Regions from separate parts of the Vibrio sp. NH-UV-68 genome, predicted to be linked through region 2. Evidence: predicted binding sites of a transcription regulator. Region 2 holds the regulator's gene; the other holds the start of a gene.
The links. The regulator MetJ, encoded in region 2, represses methionine synthesis genes. The targets are predictions, from matches to a motif close to TTAGACNTNTANANGTCTAA.
Positions count from the first base shown of each region.

Region 1 (10,257 bases), 1.5 Mb from region 2:
CGAATTTGATATTCAGTGAGGAGGTCAGCTAGAAAAGCAATCAACTGAGAATGATAAAAGTGCGGCGCGCTTAAGTTAACATGGATAGATAAGGGTTTCTTTGCCTGACTTTCCCGAATACCATTAATCTGTTGGATGAACTGGCAAGATTGTCTGAGTACTTGCTCTCCTAACTCAATGATCAGATCGCCCTTTTCTGCCAGTGGTACAAAAACCGCTGGTGAGATAAAACCAAACTCACTATGTTGCCAACGCGCTAGCGCTTCAAAACCATTAATATCACCGCTTTTACTGTCAACGATTGGTTGATAGTACGCTCTGATATCACCATCACGAATCGCACCGGCAAGATCTCGATTAATCGCCGCGGCAATTTGCGAGCGATCAAACATATCTTGATCAACGCGCGATACAGAGACCGAACTTATATCGGCCTTATTATTCTGCACGGTATAACTGGCGGCCTGAAGTAAGGCATTAAAATCCAGATGACTCATCTCAGGGGGAACAACACTCACTCCACACTTCAAGTCAATCTCGACGCCATTCACTTTTTGCTTTTCCGATAACTCTTCGTGCAGACGCATCGCCCCCCACAAAGCATCTTCAAACTCTACCCGAGTTGCGATCAACGCAATAAATTCATCGGCGCTGATACGGCCAACTGGAAAGCGGGCCAGTTTGTCTTTTAACAACGCCGAGACATATTGAACCGATTCGTCGTATTTTTCATGGCCATACACATCTGCGATAACGTTAAGGTTCGGAATGGAGACATAGATAAAGGTAAGTTCTTGATTTTTTAGCGCGATTACCTGTTCCATGATCGATTTTCTATTCCACAAACCAGACACCGCGTCACGTTCTACTAAACTTTCAATCATCTTAGCTTGTTGTTTTCTCTCTCGTATATCGCTGATTGAAAGCATAACTGCATCTTGGCTCTGATATTTGATTCGACTCACTTCGATATGGCAATCAATTTCAATGTTTTGACTGGTAAGCATTTGTGCTTCAAATTGTGTTTTGCCTTGTGCAAACTGACGGTACATCACGTCGATCTGGCACTCAGGCTGATCAGAATCAGAGCAGAGTACATCGAGTGGCTGATGAATAAGATCATCGTGTTGATATTCAAGTAAAGACAGCGCGGTCTGATTGGTATCGATGATTTCACGCCCTCTCACCAACACCATCGCGATATTTTTACTGTGATAAAGCGCGTCAAACTTACGCTGCGTATCTTGTAAGCGTTCATGAGTTTGCGAGTTATTGGTGGCTAGCGCTTGAACCAAATTGGTTAAATTGTCGAGCTCATCTTTGCTTGGCTGAGTTAAACCGTCCAATTTATAGGATTCAAATAACGCATTAAGATCGCGCTGTAAATCGGAAAAACGAAGAGCGACGCGACGTCTGAAGGTTAAAAAAGTCATCAACGAAATCAATACCGTGACGACGGCAAGTGAGGCCAGCAGGTAATAGAAAATAACGTTACCTTTATTGAAATAAGCACGGCTTATCGTGGTTCGAAGCGTGGCGACCTTCTTCCCTGTCATCCCTACTAAGCTGACCGTCTCAGTCATCGACTGCTGATTTTTTTCGATCAGTCGAGGAGTCACTTGTAGAGCATTAGTCTCTTTACTGTCCAAAGCTGCTGCCTCGTTAAAGGGAACGATCTCATTGTCGGCAATTAAAATAGATCTGAAGTCCCCGGGAAAACGCTGCGTTAAGTTTTGCCCCCATAACAGCCAACCAGATGAGCCAGAGGAACCCTCACTATCACGTACTGGCGTAATACTCAGGTTCCAGATTTGCCCTCCCACGAGCAACAGACCACTATAACTGTCGCGCGCGGCGTCTAGCACCCGGTTCATTGAAACAATATGACGTTGAATAAACTCGTTTTTCGTCATTAAACTGACCAACTGACCTTCTAAATCGTGGCCATCACGCACGATGCTTTCAATGACATTGCCATGTAGGTCACTAAATACCATTAGATCAAGCGTGAGCGCGTCCAATCCGTCTTGAGACAAATTTCGTTCACGAAATGCCTCTGGATCTCCGCCTTGCAGTAGTTGATGAGTCTCATCCCAATAGGACCAATCATATGAGTGCTCTTCAAGATCATTGGCCATCTTAGTGATCACACTGCGTGCTTGCTCACTCGACTGACGTAACTCACTGTTTTCCAAGTCATTAATAGCGACAACAAAAAAGTAGCGAGTAATAAACAAACAGCTCAGGGTGACACTCAACAATCCGACGATGAAGTAAAGCGCCGTTTTGGTTTGGAGAGTAAGATTCAGAAAGCGGATTCGATTCATTCAATGAATTGCCCAAACAAATACATTAGTGAATACTATAATAGTGTATGGCAATATAACTTGATATCGCTCCAAATTTTAAGTCATAAACCAAACAATCAATTGACCAATCATTGACTAAACAAGGCTATTTACCGCTTAAGGGGTATTTGCCAGCTTTGCCATCGCTGTTTCATTTTCTCAATGGTGTGTTCTTCAACACCGTGAATATTGCCAAAATTGTCGTGACACTCGATCACTTCAAATTTCGCGTTATAACGCTGAGCTAATTTATAGTATGGCGCCATTTCCCATCGACGCACAAAGGTATTGGAAACCACCACATCGTGACCGCGGGCTAGACAGCGCTGGGTATTGGTTTTACACCAATGATGAGCCTGTGGCAGCTTATTTGGTTGAAAAAGGTAGTCACCGTTATGGTCGACGAAATACATATCAGCCTCAAAGTGATGAGCTGGCAATGTTCTAGCCAAGGTACTTTTGCCCGATCCAGGTAAACCACGTATCAGCGTCAGTTTTAATGTCATAAAGAGATCGTGTGATTGATTTGGGCAACAATATTATTATATCTAGAGGTCAGATTGCTATCGACATCTTCATATGATTGGGTTAAGTTTAGAAGTATAGACGTCCATAACCATGCTTAGGGAGTAAGCTGTGCCGATTAAGATCCCCGATCAATTGCCCGCGTCTGACGTATTGCGTACCGAGAATATATTCGTGATGGCCGAGTCTCGTGCCTCTACTCAGGAAATTCGTCCGCTTAAAGTTTTGATCCTCAATTTGATGCCAAAAAAGATTGAAACGGAAACCCAATTTCTACGTTTGCTATCCAACAGTCCACTTCAAGTTGATATTGAACTGCTGCGGATTGATGATCGCCCAAGTAAAAATACACCGACGGAACATCTCGACAATTTCTACCGCCAATTTGAGATGGTCAAAGGGCGTAATTTCGATGGATTGATCATTACTGGTGCCCCATTAGGATTGGTTCAGTTTGAAGACGTGATTTATTGGGAGCATTTACAAACGATTATGAATTGGGCGAAGGGCCATGTGACCTCGACATTGTATGTCTGTTGGGCTGCGCAAGCTGGGCTAAAGTTGCTCTATAACCTGCCCAAACGTACACGTAAAGAAAAGCTATCGGGTGTGTACCAACATAAAGTCCACCAACCTTATCATCCAGTATTACGCGGTTTTGACGATACCTTTTTGGCGCCGCACTCTCGTTATGCTGACTTTTCACCCGAATACCTTGAAGAACATACTGATTTGGATATTCTTGCCACATCAGATATCGCTGGTGTTTATCTTGCCGCAACAAAAGACAAACGCAATGTCTTTGTAACCGGCCATCCGGAATACGATTCACACACTCTGCATCATGAATATGTTCGTGATCTTAGTGAAGGCATGGAGCCTGCGATTCCGGTCAATTACTACCCCAACAACAACCCAGACAACAAGCCCGTTGCCAGCTGGCGTAGTCACGGCCATTTACTGTTTGCCAACTGGCTCAACTATTGTGTTTATCAACAAACGCCATATGACCTCGACCAATTCAGTGAAGCCAATTTCACCATCAATGACTAATAACCATCGTAGGATGAAAGGAGCGCATTGCGTTCCTTTTTATTCGCCAATTCACGGCGCACTTTTTCTGCTCAAAACGACACATTTTGATGTATATCCTGTCTGTACTCAAGGATACTCTCTGCGCCTTCTCGGATTTTGACCACACGATATACTGCGCTTGTGATTTGTTATCTACAGTAAGTCATCGTTTATCATCACTGACTTACTATGCGTATTTTCATCCTACTTTTATTGCAGGTTATTAGCGGTTGCACAACCGTAGCCTCTTCTAATCAAATGACCTTAGGTGGTGACAGTAAACAAAAAGCAGATGCTCGTGTTGCTGTTGGCATGGAGTACCTTCGCCTTGGGCATCTTGATAAAGCGGGACAAAACTTTGAATTAGCTATCGAACATGCACCAGACTATTACCTTAGCCGACTATCACAAGCGCTCTATTATCAGCACGTTGGTTCAACCAGTTCCGCGCAAGCCCTCTACGATCAGTTGATTCAAACCGACCTGACTGAACCTGCTGTTGTTTCAAGTTACGCCACTTTTCTTTGTCAGCAAAATAAATTTAGTCAAGCTCAGCACTGGTATCGCCAGTCGATACTCAACGCCCATGCACTCCAGCGTGCATCAAACTATCAAAGCGCCGCTTTATGTGCACTTAAAGACAACGATTATCCGCTTGCCGAAACGTATTTGAACCAAGCGCTTGAGCATCAACCCGAACGCAAAGAGTTATGGTTCTACCTAATAGAAATGTATTTAAATACCAACCAAACCGAGAAAGCAAAAAATAGACTGGCTAACTTTGAGCAAAGATTTGGCTCTAACGCAGCAACAAAGAACTTACGGTTAAAGATAAACCAATAAGCACGCTGCAATCATGAGTGTATTGGCTCAATCTAGCGACGTTTGGAGCGAGGGGTTTGGCGACGACGTCGCACACACGAAGCGCGCTGAATTTTTTTATACTCACGGTAAAGAATATAAATAAAGCCAACTAGCCCTATGATTAGCAGTACCGCAAATAGCGACAAAAAGCTATCGCAGAGCCAAACGGGTTCGCAGGGCATATAAATTTCAATTTCCATCCCCTGCTCCTTGTCAATTTAATTACGGCTGTCGCGCCAACCATTGAGTCCGTTGCGTGTGATTGTGAAAACTCCAAGCTATAAAGCGGCTAATTTTTTGCCCTTGGCTCATTTCTACAACATGGATCTCTTTCGCTCCGGCCTTCTCAAGGTTTTTTCGCATCCAACGCACGTTGTCTTTTTTCGAGATCAAACTACTGAACCACAAGACTTGACTGGCAAAGTCTCGACTTTCAAACGCCATATTTTTGATAAACGCAGCTTCACCGCCAGGGCACCACAACTCGGCTTTCTGCCCACCAAAGTTAAGTATAGATGATGCTTGATTGGCCGCTTTTGGCAAACTCTGGCCTCGCTTGGCTTTGTTGGCGGTCAGATTATTCACTTTGCGCTGACTGCCTTGCTGCGCGTCTTGCAGAGACTTATGAAATGGTGGATTGCACGTCGTTAAGTGGTAGTACTCACCCGGACGAATAATTCCTTTGAAAAAATGCGCCGAACTGGTTTGTAATCTCGCTTCAATCTTGCCATCGAGTACGGCGTTTTGCTTAGCAATCCAATTGGCGTTTTTTACTGACACCGGGTCGACATCACTGCCCACACAGTGCCAATCGTACGCGGTAACACCCACAATAGGATAAATACAATTAGCCCCAACGCCGACATCTAGGGCGTACAATTTGGTCTGATTGAGCTTGGGTAAATCTTTGGTCACTAGGTCATGCAAACGGTGGATGTAATCAGCGCGCCCCGGAATCGGTGGACACAAAAACCCTTGAGGAATATCCCAATTCGTCACTTGATAATGATAAGCCAGCAGTGCCTTGTTGAGCAGCTTTACAGCCACCGGATCAGAGAACGAAATGCTCATCTCCCCTTTCGGGTTGCGAATGACATATTGTTTAAGTTCAGGCAGCGCCGCGATAAGTTTAGGAAAATCATATCGGCCTTGATGAACGTTGTGTTTGTGCAGCCCTGATTTACCTTTATCAACAACCATTTTAGGGGCTGACACTTTGGCGTCATGACGGTTGTTTTCAATAGCTAGCTGTTTTTTGGTGCGCGTATTCATAGTCACTTCTGTTTGACAGTTTCAAGGTAAATCATAAACAGTCGGGCATCGAGCTCAAGTTGGTGATAATCCGGCTGCATATGGCAACAGAGTTGATAAAAAGCCTTATTGTGCGCTTTCTCTTTAAGATGGGCTAACTCATGAACCACTAACATTCTCAGCAGTGGCTCAGGCGCTTGCTTAAAAATACTGGCAATACGGATCTCGTTTTTGGTTTTTATCTTACCGCCATGAACCTTGGCTACATAAGTGTGCAACCCTAGCGCATGGTTAATGAGATGAATCTTATTGTCGTACACCACTTTACTCAGTGGCGCAGTCTTCTTCATGTAACGGTTTTTAATTGCTATCGCGTAGTCAAACAGCGCTTTCTCACTTTTAATGTTGTGATGTTGCGGGTAACGCTGTTCGAACCATTGGACCAAATTACCTGATTCGACCAGTTGCGTGACTGGTTCAATAATATGTTGAGGGTAACCTTGAATGTATCTTAGGCTCGGATTCATCGCTATATGTGCCAGTCATCTAAAATAAAGGGGCGTAAGTTTACCCCATTCCGACTTGCCATTCACCGCCTTTTCATTAAACTCTGCGACTAATAATCGCCAAGGAAATTCTCATGAAACGACTTGTCTTGTACGTCAAAGATAAATGCCCACACTGTAAAGATGCACAGCGCTACTTAGATTCAAAGGGTTATAAGTACCGTTTAACTAATGCAAAAATGCAGCGTGGACGCAAAGAGTTGGATGCCATTGGTGCACGTTCTTTACCCGTACTTAAGATTGGAGACCGCTATCTGATTGGCTGGAACCCTAGCAACTTCGAGAAAATGTATCACTCCAACTAAGCCTATCAGCCCAATGCGCCTCGTTCCGAATTGGGCTGTTGACCTGATTGTGACCAAGTGAGCGAAAATACTTCGTCAAGTTTAGCTGAGCTTATTGGCTTGGTGATCACTTCGCTGCAACCCACTGCCATCATATTTTGTCGAGTCTCTTCAAAGGCATCTGCGGTACATCCGATAATAATAGGCTGAGACGCAAGAGTGAGTTTGGCAATCGCTTTTGTGGCTTGAATTCCATCCATAATTGGCATGTGATTGTCCATTAGCACAAAGTCATAAGTGTGTTTTTGTATCTGTTCTAGTGCTTGTAAGCCATTTTCTGCCACGTCATACTCGAAGCCTTTCTTCGTTAAGAATCGGCCAAGTACAATCGCATTGACGCGTGTATCTTCAACGATCAACACTGACATTCCCGTGCCATCAAACGTTTGCTGGATAAGATTGGGCGTTTCAGCTGTACTGTCTGAAATAGAGACAGGAATGCTAACGACAAAAGTGCTGCCTAATGTCAGCATGCTATCGACTTTCACCTCACCTTGCATCGCTTTGACTAACTCAGAAATGATCGCCAAACCGAGCCCCGTGCCACCAAAGCGACGGGTGGTATCCGTCTCGGCTTGGCTGAAAGGGTCAAAAATCAGTGATTGTTTCTCTTGGCTAATCCCGATACCAGTATCTTGCACTGTCATCTCTAACCACATTCCATCGGCTTTCTTCTTGACCCGTAGATTGAGCGTAATTCCACCTTTGATGGTGAACTTCCATGCATTATTAAGTAGATTTTGCAAGATTTGCATAACGCGCGTCTCATCGGCCAACAAACGAGTGTGGCTTTCAAAATCGCATTGGCAATCAAAGCTCAGCCCCTTCTCGGCGCACAAGGGCTTATACATTTGAGTCAGTTTGGTGGCAATCGCTTGCAGCGAAAAATGGCTTTGTTCAAGCTTGAGTTTTCCCGACTCTATTTTGGAAAAGTCGAGAATATCATTGAGTACCGTTAGCATATGCCGACCGGAGCTAAGGAAGGTTTCCACATATTCTTGTTGCTCATCATCAATAGCGGTATGTTGCAGCAACTCTCCAACGCCTAAAATACCGTTCATCGGTGTACGCAATTCGTGGCTCATCGCCGCAAGGAATTTTGACTTCGCGATATTCGCTGCATTTGCCTCGATGGCTTTTTGCTCCAATGATTCTTGTAATTCAATACGTTGACTAATATCACGTTCAACCGCCATAAAACCTTCCAGCTCTCCTTCTTTGTCATAAAGCGGCGTTAAGGCAAGCTCTATCCAATAAATTTCGCCCGACTTCTTATAGTTCATCAGCTCAAAGAATCCATACTGGCGTTGATCAATCGCACGACGAATTTGTTTGGTGACCTCTTTGTCGGTTCGTTCACCTTGGAGAAAATCGCTGGGTTTACGCCCGATGGCCTCACTTTCTTTAAAACCAGTCAATTGTTCGAACGCGCGATTGACCCACACAATGTTAACTTCAAGATCAGTAAATACCACGGCATCGCGCATATACTTCACGACTCGCGCTAGACGTGCCGATTCGGCTTCTTTACGTTTGAGCTCAGCCGACTGCATTATCAGTTGTTGCTCAGAGTGATAAAGGGCCTGAAATGGCGAGACCAACACTTTGCGGCCAAAGACAAACAGCACGACTAAGGCAAATAACGTAGACAACACCATGCCGAAGAAAAGACTTTCGATAAAGTCACGTTTGGTATCTGCAACTAAGACCGGAGAATATGAATAGAGCAAGGTAAAGTCGTTACCTTCAATTGGGAACTGCTCAACTGGCCACGAATGAGGTGACGTCATGGCCCATGAAAAACGCGACTGCTGCAAGCCAAACCAATACGATGAGTCACTACCGAACCCCTGAAAAAAATCACTTCTATCAAGAGGAGTGATATAGGCCGCAATCCCTTCTGATAACCCATTATATTTGACCGGTAAGGTAACAATAAGGTAATCACTTTGCTGTTGATTAAACATCGAGTATGACACGCTTTCGAGCAAGCGTTCACTCTCTGCGCCCCTAACGATAAATTGAGCGACTCTTTGTGGCAGCGCGACTTCGGAGTAGACTTTTTCGCCTGCAAAATCATACACATTAACGAAAGATTGAGCCCCTACAGGCTTAAAACGTGCAAGCTGATCATAAAAAGCCAGCGAATTATCAACACCTTCTAAGACAGCACCTAGTAACAACGGATGTTCAACAATATTGGCTAAACGTTCTTTACGAGCATCAAAGTACTCTTTGACATAACGTTCAACCGTTGTGAGCTTACTCTTTAAACTTTCATTAATGACCAATTCAGCGGTTTGTTGAGCCTGATGCTGAACAAATAGAAGACTGGTCGCTAAAAAAACCCCCGCACCAACAACGATGAATAGAGTAAATAAATGCATGGCGTTTTTTCTATCAAATTTGATCATCGTGCAGCCTTATTGTACATCCGCCAAATTAGACATCAGTTTTACCGCATTGTTTTCATCGTAGGAGGCCATGCAATAGTCGGCAGCATTTAGCGCTTCATGAGCATCATAATTATCACGACTGAATAATGAGAATGGCTGACGATACTGCTTGATTAACCCTTGTACTGGCGTATCGATGTTTTCCAACGCCTGCTTTAGTGAGCGTCGGTTAACTGCCATATCATCCGTTAACTCAACCTGTTGCGCTGCTTGGATGAATATTTTGGTTAAATCATAACCATGAACAAACCCCGCTGGGGCATCAATATTGGGCTCAGCGAACTGTTCTGCAAACAGGCTACTCGCATGAGCGAAGACTTGACGACGGAAATCATTCATTTCAGAGCTGTAAAAATTAAAACACGATTGAACAAATCTAAGCCGTGCTTTTTCTCTGATTGGGTAAGGCACATTGGTCGCAAATTGTCCGCCCGTGATACCCCAATGACTATAAATAGGTAAAGTGGCACCGAGTTCTGATACCGCTTCAATAATTACTTTTCCTTCACGAGCATTCGAAACCAGTAATATGCATTCTGCGCCTTCAAGTTGGGCCTCACGAACAATAATCCGCGCGTCTGAAGTCTGAATCCCCCAGTCAAACCACGACGTTTTGACCCCAGAGTCTATCTCGGGCGGTAAAGCCGTCATGATCGCTTTGTAATTCGATTTTCCCCATCCGGTATTTTCAAGCACTAGATGAGGTTGTTGGCATTGCTGGTCTAACGCAAAATCAACCAACAGCTTACCGACTTTTGAGTCATCTACAGAGAGGCGAAAAACAAAGTTGTTTTCACCATCAGGGTAGCGCGTGATTGGCGTGCCGGCC
Region 1 covers NZ_CP134975.1:1,318,461-1,328,717, reverse strand. The annotation lists gene ViNHUV68_RS06225 (EAL domain-containing protein) at 1-2,327, opposite strand, end outside; gene ViNHUV68_RS06220 (ATP-binding protein) at 2,459-2,854, opposite strand; gene metA (homoserine O-succinyltransferase) at 2,985-3,926, shown strand; gene ViNHUV68_RS06210 (tetratricopeptide repeat protein) at 4,137-4,790, shown strand; gene ViNHUV68_RS06205 (hypothetical protein) at 4,823-5,011, opposite strand; gene rlmF (23S rRNA (adenine(1618)-N(6))-methyltransferase RlmF) at 5,034-6,083, opposite strand; gene ViNHUV68_RS06195 (M48 family metallopeptidase) at 6,086-6,589, opposite strand; gene ViNHUV68_RS06190 (glutaredoxin family protein) at 6,703-6,933, shown strand; gene ViNHUV68_RS06185 (ATP-binding protein) at 6,939-9,386, opposite strand; gene ViNHUV68_RS06180 (ABC transporter substrate-binding protein) at 9,396-10,257, opposite strand, start outside.
Region 1: metA (homoserine O-succinyltransferase) is a predicted target of MetJ. The motif match lies at 2,943-2,962, and genes of this name have one in related genera.

Region 2 (10,257 bases):
CCTGTAGCAGAAAAGATAACATTATCACTACGTGCCATGTCTTCCATGGCAAGTACGACGTTGGCTTGTACATCCATCTCTTCACAGCGCTTGAGCTCATTAGCACCATAAATACGATTTTCTTCACTGTCGCCTTTCACTTGGTGGCGTGGCAGTAAACGGCCATGCATGTCCCCATCAAGAGCGCGGATCACTGCGGCAGAAACAACGCCTTCAGGAGCACCACCAATGCAGTACATCGCATCGACTTCGCTATCTGGCATACAGGTGAGAATTGATGCCGCTACGTCGCCATCAGGCACAGCAAATACGCGCACGCCCATAGATTGCATTTGTGCAATGACATCGTCGTGGCGTGGCTTAGCGAGCGTAGTGACCACTAAAGTATCTAACGTCTTATTGAGCGCTGCGGCGATATTCTCTAGGTTTTCTTTTAATGGTTTATTCAAATCGATACAACCCTTTGCGCCAGGGCCTACAACCAGTTTTTCCATGTACATGTCTGGGGCTTTTAGAAAGCTTCCTTTCTCGCCAGCCGCCAATACTGCCAATGCGTTCGATTGACCCATTGCGGTCATGCGAGTCCCTTCAATTGGGTCAACTGCGATATCGACTTCATCACCACCAATACCAACACATTCACCAATGTAGAGCATGGGTGCATCATCAATCTCGCCTTCGCCAATAACGATCTCGCCACTGATATCGGTTTTATTAAGTAGGCTGCGCATCACTTCCACGGCAGCGCCGTCGGCTGCATTTTTATCGCCACGGCCAAGCCACTTATATCCTGCAAGTGCTGCCCCTTCAGTAACTCGAGAAAAGGCCATTGCTAAATCGCGTTTCATGATGACTCCAAAGTAAAAGGATTGAGAGAAATTAAATCGGCAGAATTTTATCACATCAAAAAGGAAACGTTTGCCTTTTCGCTTTTGTTGGTATTGAACTGGATCAATCTTGTTGGTTATATTGGCCGTGAAACACTCAAACACCTTAAGATGTAAAGGTATTGTCAATTAGCGCTGAATTTTTAATCAAATGATGCAAAAAGTACAATATAGAGAGTGTTTCTCTGCGCATGGCTGAGTAGAATGGGGATAAATAAGGTTTAGGTCACCGATGATCAAAACCCTTCTCCGGATAACCTATAGGTAGGCTAAAATGTCTTTTGAAGTACTAGAACAACTAGAAGCAAAAATTCAAACCGCTGTTGATACAATTGCTCTTTTACAAATGGAAGTAGAAGAACTAAAAGAAGAGAAAGAGAAGCTGGCGACGGAGGCTAACGAGCTACGTAACAATCGTGCAGAGCTTGAACAGAAAGCAGAACTAATGCAACAAGAGCACAACGCGTGGCAAGAGCGTATTCGTAATCTACTGGGTAAAATGGACGACGTTGAGTAATACGTCTTCATATCAATCAAAAAAGGCTGAACCTAACGTTCGGCCTTTTTTCTGGCGTTTTTTGTCTACATCGGCTTAAACTCGTGGGCGTACGCCGAGAGTATGGCATAGCGCGTAGGTCATCTCTGCACGGTTGAGTGTGTAGAAGTGGAAATCCTTTACGCCTTCACGACTTAAAATACGCACCATGTCGATTGCCTGGCTTGCTCCTACCAACTGACGAGTAGTTGGATCGTCATCAAGGCCTTCAAACTGCTTTGCCATCCATCCTGGAACCTTAACTGCATTTTGCGCTGCGAAGCGCGAGGCTTGTTTGAAGTTTGAAACGGGTAATATCCCCGGTACGATCTCGACATCAATGCCAGCCGCTACACAGCGGTCACGAAAGCGTAAGTAGCTCTCGACATCAAAAAAGAATTGGGTTATTGCTCGATTGGCGCCAGCGTCGACTTTACGTTTAAGATTAAGAAGATCTGACTGAGCGCTTTTGGCTTCTGGGTGCACTTCAGGAAAAGCGGCGACTGAAATATCAAAATCATGGCGTGCTTTTAACAGTTCAACTAAGTCAGAGGCATACATATCAGGTTTTCCGCCACTAGGTGGAATGTCACCGCGCAGCGCCACAATGTTTTGAATGCCATTTGCCCAGTAGTCATCTGCAATCTGGATTAGCTCATCACGAGAAGCGTCGATACAGGTCAAGTGCGGGGCTGCCACGAGACCCGTTTCGGCTTTAATCTCTTTGATGATCGAGTGAGTTCTATCACGCTCACCAGAGTTGGCGCCGTAAGTGACGGAAACAAATTTAGGTTTGAGGTTTTTTAAGCGATGTACTGAGTTCCACAACGTTTCTTCCATTTTCTCGCTGCTCGGTGGAAAAAACTCAAATGACACATTGATATTGTCAGATAGTTCCGCGACATTCTGATTTAAAGCGTCAATATGACCCGCGTGTGTGTATCCCATCTTGCTCTCTCCCTGTGGCATCCCAGCCAACAAACATAAATTTTAAATCGATGTTTAGACGTCTATATGTCTACAGAATGTATTGAATACGTTTTAAAGTCAACTGCGTGTGTATGAATTTTTCTCAAGTTAATAATGAGCCAGTTTCAAGTTTAGTGACAGAGCCACTGTTAGCACTAACTAGACACAAAAAAGGCGCTAGATAAGTCTAGCGCCTGATAACTAAAGTAGGCTTGATAATAGATTGAGATCCGATTGAATAGCCCCTGCGGTGACCTCTCTACCCGCACCAGGCCCTCGAATTACCAGTGGATTATCTTTATACCATTTACTCTCAATAGCAAAGATATTGTCGCAAGGCAGCAGGTTGGCGAGTGCATGCTCTTTCGTTAATGCCTCTACGCCAACCGTTGCTTTACCATTTTTCTCTAAGCGCGCTACGTAACGCAGTACCTTGTCTTCGCGTTGGGCTTTTTCAAGCCGCTCTGCGAGTAACTCACTCAATAATTGGCTCTTATCAAGGAACTCATCTAATGAAAGCTGAGCTAACTCATCAGGCACTAAGCTCTCAACTTTGACCGCTTCCGGTTCGATAGCTAATCCAGACTCACGGGCAAGAATGACCAATTTACGCATCACGTCAGAGCCATCAAGATCGCTACGAGGGTCAGGTTCTGTTAAGCCTTGTTGCCAAGCAAGATCGACAAGTTCTGCAAACGGCACGCTGCCATCGTATTGTTGAAATAACCACGAGAGCGTACCGGAAAAAATGCCCGATAAAGCACTAATGTCATCACCACTTTCACGTAAATCTCTGACGGTGTGATTGATTGGTAAGCCAGCTCCGACGGTGGCGTTGTACAGCCAGTGGCGGTTAATTTTGGCAAACGCATCTTGAACTTGATGATAGTAGTGACTTGATGCTGATCCGGCGACTTTATTGGCCGAAATTAAGTGCATTCCTTGTTCGGCGATTTCTAAATAACGTCCGGCAAGCTCTTTACTGGCCGTTACATCCAGTACCACTAAATCGTCATACCCTTGTAGTGCACCGAGCTTTTCGATCCAGTCGCTTCCTTGGTAACTGATCGCCTCTTCATCGAAATGCGCACTCACTTCACTGGCTACTATCCCTTGATCGTTAAACCAATAGGTTTGACTATCGACAACGGCGACGAGCTCAAAATTCATCCCGTGACGTTTTTCAAGTTCATATTTTTGTTCACAAAACAGCTCTAACCAACTTGAGCCGATATTACCTTTACCACATAACGCGATGGCGACGCGCTTTTGTGCTTGAAAAAGCTGGCTGTGGATCGCTTTGACTAATGGGTTGGTATCAATGGTGCGTAGCACGGCGACTAAACTTAGCCCCGACAGTGACTCAGAAATAAATTCCACTGGTGCATTTTTTAGTTGCTGATAGAAACCGTAACAATGGTTAGGGTTCTTAGTGACACCAGCTCCAACCGCCGCGACCATGGCGTAACCTTCTTTGAGTTTGAGCTCAGCTTCAATCGCGGTGTCTTGCAAGTATTCTAGTGCACCACCAACGATTTCGCTGGTATAGGCCAAACGCAGACGATGTTTGTCAGGTTGTGACTCGTAGGTCAGAGGCTCAAGTTGAGCGCGTTTAAGGCTCGCTAAGACTTCGTTCTCGAAGCGTGTGAAATCATGCCCTGACGAGAAGCTCAGTTGAATCAATTGCACTTCATCAAGTGAGGAGATGATTTTTGCACCGCGGCCAGAGGCAAGAACGCGCTCAATGCGGGTTGAGCCTGATTCGGGTTGATAGCTGCAACGTAAGTGCAAATCCATGGTGCTTTGCGCAACAGGCTGGAGAGTCCGGCTGTGCAACACGGGCGCAGCTAGGCGAGCCAATTCACTGGCTTCATCTAACCTTAATAGTGGAAGTAAACAAGCATCAGAGACCAACCTAGGATCAGCACTGTACACACCAGCTACATCGCTCCAAATCGTCACTCGACTGACTTCGGCCAATGCGCCAATCACAGTTGCTGAGTAATCAGAGCCGTTCCGACCGAGTAGTACTGTACGGCCTAACGTGTCCTGAGCCATAAAGCCAGTAATGACGATTCGGTGGTGCGCGTGTTGCACCAAGGCTTCTTTGATCAGAGGATAAGACGCACCGAAATCGACCTCGGGTTGTGTGCCAGTTTGAGCTCGTAAAAAAGCGCGCGCGTCTTGCGCGGTTGCAGGCAGATCTGCTTGATTGAGTAAAGCGGCGAGTAAGCGCGAAGACCATACTTCACCGTGACCGAGTACCGCCGCTTTATCGGCGTCGGTTAATGGCGCCGTTAGCTCACCTAGGGTCGTGAACTCATCGCGCAGCGTGGCAAGCAATAGTTGCTTTTCATCGCCTTCAACAAGCGCTTCAATTAGCTCACTTTGATATTGGCGTAGCGTCTGAAGCTCTTCGTGTGCGAGGCGGCCATCTTTGTTGAGCGCGTCCAAAAAAGCAATCAGACGGTTGGTGGTTTTGCCCGCCGCGGAAACAACGATCAAGTCCTCAGCATTGGAATACTCTTTGAGTATGCCAACGACTCGACGGTAACAATCTGGGTCAGCAAGGCTACTGCCACCGAATTTATGCAGTTGACGTGGCGTGGCAGACATTACGCAGCCTCCTTCACTTTATTAAATGCTTGAGTGAGGTCGTCAATCAGATCTTCACTATCTTCTAAACCAACAGATAAGCGTAATAGCTGTTGTGATATACCCGCTTCGGCTAGCGCAATTTCACCCATAGCTCGATGCGTCATTGAGGCAGGGTGGCAAATCAAGCTTTCAACACCGCCTAATGACTCTGCTAGAGAAAAGAGTTCGAGATGGCCAACAAAGGCTTTAAGTTGTTCAAAGCTACCTGCAAACTCAAAACTTAACATTGAGCCAAAGCCAGTTTGCTGCTTTTTAGCGATCTCATGGCCGGGGTGATTTGGCAGACTTGGATGATAGATGGCGCTGACCAAAGACTCGCTCTGTAGGAACTGTAAGACTTTACTGGCACCTTCTTCGTGGGCTTTCATACGCGCGCCTAGGGTTCGCAGACCGCGCAGCGTCATATAGCTGTCAAATGGCGTTCCTGTTGCGCCAATGCAGTTGCCCCACCAAGAAAGCTCTTCAGCATGTTGCTCGGTTTTGGTGATCACAACACCGCCAATCACATCCGAGTGACCATTAATGTACTTAGTGGTTGAGTGAATAACAAAATCTGCACCTAGCTCGAGCGGCTTTTGGAAAACAGGCGTTAAAAAAGTATTGTCGACCGCGACCAGTGCACCGACTTGTTTGGCTTGTTGACACAGTTTTTCAATATCGACCACGCGTACTAATGGATTTGATGGCGTTTCTATCAAGATAAGTTTTGGCTTTTGAGCGAGCGCATTAGAGAGCGTTTTTTGATCAGATTGGTCAACGAATGCTACTTTGAAGTCTCCTTTCTGAGCGCGGGTATTGAATAGGCGGTATGTTCCGCCGTAGCAGTCATGGGGGGCAACAATTAAATCCTCAGGCCCTAGGAAGGCCGAGACCCACAAATTCAATGCAGAGGTACCACAGTTAGTCACTACCGCCCCTTTGCCTGATTCAAGCTCATACAGTGCGGTTTCAAGCAAGCCTCGGTTTGGGTTGCCCGAGCGGGTGTAGTCATATTGAGGCACTTCACCAAAGGCCGGGAAGCTATAGTTCGTTGAGAGATAAATAGGGGGAACAACGGCGTGATGTTGAGTGTCTGACTCGATACCAGTACGTACCGCGATTGTGGCTGGTTTACGGGTGCTCATGGGCGTTTCCTTTCGAACTATAGTGACTTGTTGCAGGGAATGCGCTATATCTTGAAGATGTCAGATATGAGCAATTCCAACTCCATTTCTGACCACTTTACTTGTCATTTTTGTGGACGTCAATACTTCTAGACGTCTATATGTCTTTGCTTGTGGACATAAATGCCGCTAAAATTGCGGCTTCTAATTTCAAACATACATTTTTACAAAGGTGCGCAATGGCAGACTGGAATGGCGAATACATTAGCCCGTACGCTGAGCATGGAAAAAAAAGTGAGCAAGTAAAGAAGATTACTGTTTCTATTCCATTGAAAGTATTAAAGGTTTTAACTGATGAACGTACGCGCCGTCAGATCAATAACCTGCGCCACGCGACAAACAGTGAGCTATTGTGCGAAGCGTTTTTGCACGCATACACAGGTCAGCCACTGCCAACGGATGAAGACTTGCGTAAAGATCGCCCGGATGATATTCCGACAGAGGTGAAAAAACTAATGACAGAAATGGGCATTGAGTTCGAAGCGTTTGATGAATAATCACCACGGCATGTCATTTTTTTCTGCAAGGTAAAATTCTTAAAAAAAAACCGCTGTATCAAACAGCGGTTTTTTTGTTCATCACAACAGGCTTACTCTGCCATGTAGTTTTCTGGCATTTCTATTCGCGCGACACCAGAGTCGACAGCCGCTTGCGCGACTGCTTTAGCTACGCGAGACAATAGGCGAGAGTCCATTGGTTTTGGAATGATGTAATCTGGACCAAATGACAGCGCGCTAACCCCCGCGGCTTTTAATACTTCTGCTGGCACTTCTTCTTTGGCGAGCTGACGAATGGCTTCAACCGCGGCCAGTTTCATCTCATCATTGATTTCGCTAGCACGCACATCCAGCGCACCACGGAAGATGAATGGGAAACACAGCACGTTATTGACTTGGTTCGGATAGTCACTGCGTCCGGTTCCCATGATCAGATCTTGGCGAACGGCTCTGGCTAGCTCTGGCTTGATTTCTGGATCTGGATTCGAACAAGCAAACACAATCGGCTTATCGGCCATCAATTTAAGCGCCTCGGGCGGCAGCAAGTTTGGACCTGATACACCTAAGAACAGATCGGCCCCTTCAATTACATCTTCTAACGTTCGTTTATCAGTATTGTTAGCAAATAGCTGTTTGTATTCATTGAGATCTTCACGACGAGTATGAATAACGCCTTTGCGATCCAGCATGTAGATTTTCTCACGCATTGCGCCACATTTGATCAGCAGTTCCATACAAGCAACGGCGGCAGCGCCGGCACCAAGACAGACTATGGTTGCGTCTTGAAGTTTCTTTCCTTGCAATTCAATCGCATTTAACATCCCCGCAGCCGTCACAATCGCAGTTCCGTGTTGGTCATCGTGGAACACAGGTACATCACAACGCTCAATCAACTGTCTTTCAATCTCAAAACAATCCGGTGCTTTGATATCTTCTAGGTTAATACCGCCAAAGGTATCGGCGATGTTGGCAACGGTATCAACAAATTCTTCGATAGTGCGGTGTTTGACCTCAATATCAATCGAATCAAGACCTGCAAAGCGCTTAAAGAGCAGTGCTTTACCTTCCATAACAGGTTTTGATGCCATTGGACCTAGGTTACCCAAGCCTAAAATTGCGGTACCGTTTGAGATTACAGCTACCATATTGCCTTTTGAGGTGTACTTATAGACGTTATCGACGTTTTGGGCGATTTCGCGTACGGGTTCTGCAACGCCTGGGCTGTAGGCGAGCGCTAGGTCTCTGGCGGTTTCGGCTGGGGTAGTCAGCTCAACAGAAATTTTGCCTGGCGTCGGGTAGGCATGGTAATCCAATGCTTGCTGACGGAATTGCTCTTCAGGAGATAGTTGTTGAGGATTGTCATCGGACATAGGTGTAGGTACTCGTTAATAATTATATGGAAAGGGGAATCCATTTTAGAGTAACTAAGTCAAGCTGCCTAGGTCAGAATGCGAGCGGAAGCAATAAAAGGTTGTAAAAGTCGGCTGATAAGACCAGATATCAAGAGGGATCACTGGTAATGCCTAGTATCAATAACACAATACTCTGAATGAATGCTAATTACCCTATGATAGATAACAAAAAAGGACGCCTGAGCGTCCTTTCTAGATTCGATATCTAAGCAGAAATTACTTCTTGCTTGATAGAGCACCGAAACGTTTGTTGAAGCGATCAACACGGCCGCCTGTATCTACGATACGTTGCTTACCAGTGTAGAATGGGTGACATTTGTCACATACGTCTAGGTGGATAGACTCTTTGCTTAGCGTTGAGTTGAACTCGAAAGAGTTGCCGCAAGAACAAGTCGCTTTAACTGCTTTGTACTCTGGGTGGATACCAGCTTTCATGGGAGAACCTCTGAATATAGGCCGTGTCGCTATCCGATTCTAAGCCGGACACCACACGTAGTTAATAAAAGTTGCTTGGATACCGCCGCCAAATGACAGCCATATCTCTAAGGCGCGATATAGTAATGAATCGCGCCACAGTGATCAACCGATTTAACCATAAATCTGCTACTTTTTTAGCCGAAACTTGCCGTTGTCGTGGGTGCGGAGTCGCTTTCTTGTCGGTCATTTTTACCTTAGACTAAGCAGCGTTACCTCCCCAAGAGCTCGATAGCCACTATGCGACCAACGATTGCCCGAGTAGCGTTACCTGTGCCACTCGATAAACAATTCGATTATCTGATACCGAATCACCTGTTTCCGATTATCGGTGGCCGTGTATCGGTGCCTTTTGGGCGGCAAACGTTAGTCGGTTTGGTGACGGCTTTGGTTAATGAGTCAGAATTTGAGCTGACAAAAATCAAACCGATTAAACAAGTGCTTGATAGTCAACCAGTTTGGCCTGAACGGCTTTATGCCTTACTTCATTGGTGCAGCCAGTTCTATCAATATCCGCTCGGCGAGACTTTATTCAATGCGATGCCAAGTGCTTTGCGCAAAGGGAAGCCCGCTGATTTTGCCACGCTGGTTTCGTGGCAACTGACCGCGAGTGGTCGCGATCAACTGATGCAGGGATTTGGTCGCGCGGTGAAGCAGGCGAAGGTCATGCACATGCTTGAAGCCGGATCTGTCGCACACCAAGAGTTTATTGATCAAGAGATCAGCTCGTCAGTATTAAAAACCTTAGTGGAAAAAGACTGGATTGCATCGTTAGAAAGCAAGCCAGTGATTCGCGATTGGCATCAAGATGTTGAGGCCAACGTCGACAAACCTAAGCTCAATGCTGAGCAGGCCGTTGCGATTGCGACGGTAAACAGCGCGCAAGGGTTTGGCTGTTATTTACTGGAAGGGGTGACCGGGTCGGGTAAAACCGAAGTCTACTTAAATATGATAAAGCCAGTACTAGAGCAAGGCGCGCAAGCGTTAGTGCTGGTGCCTGAAATCGGATTGACTCCGCAAACCATCAATCGCTTTAAACGCCGCTTTAATGTACCGGTTGAAGTGATCCACTCAGGTTTAAATGATACCGAGCGACTCAATGCTTGGTTGAGCGCGCGTGATAATGCCGCAGGGATTGTCATTGGCACGCGTTCTGCGCTACTGACACCATTTGCTAAGCTAGGCATCATTATTGTTGATGAGGAGCATGACGCTTCATATAAACAGCAAGATAGCTTGCGTTATCATGCCCGCGATGTCGCGGTGATGCGTGCCAATAAAGAGCAAATTCCAATTGTATTAGGATCGGCCACGCCAGCACTAGAAACATTACACAACGCCTTAGTGGGAAAGTACCATCATCTGGTTCTGTCAGCGCGCGCCGGAAATGCGACCCCAACCACCAACAAAGTACTCGACGTTAAAGGCCTCTATCTTGAAAGTGGTTTATCGGCGCCCTTGATTGCTGAAATGCGTAAGCACCTTAATGCAGGCAATCAGGTCATGCTGTTTTTGAATCGACGCGGGTTCTCTCCGGCATTGATGTGTCATGAATGTGGCTGGATAGCCGAATGTAAGCGTTGTGATGCGTACTACACCTATCACCAAAACAGCAGTGAAATTCGCTGCCATCACTGTGGCTCTCAGCAACCGATCATTCAC
Region 2 covers NZ_CP134975.1:2,929,711-2,939,967, reverse strand. The annotation lists gene glpX (class II fructose-bisphosphatase) at 1-848, opposite strand, end outside; gene zapB (cell division protein ZapB) at 1,162-1,404, shown strand; gene metF (methylenetetrahydrofolate reductase) at 1,480-2,370, opposite strand; gene ViNHUV68_RS13450 (bifunctional aspartate kinase/homoserine dehydrogenase II) at 2,593-5,007, opposite strand; gene ViNHUV68_RS13445 (O-succinylhomoserine (thiol)-lyase) at 5,007-6,173, opposite strand; gene metJ (met regulon transcriptional regulator MetJ) at 6,392-6,709, shown strand; gene ViNHUV68_RS13435 (malic enzyme-like NAD(P)-binding protein) at 6,802-8,079, opposite strand; gene rpmE (50S ribosomal protein L31) at 8,338-8,556, opposite strand; gene priA (primosomal protein N') at 8,836-10,257, shown strand, end outside.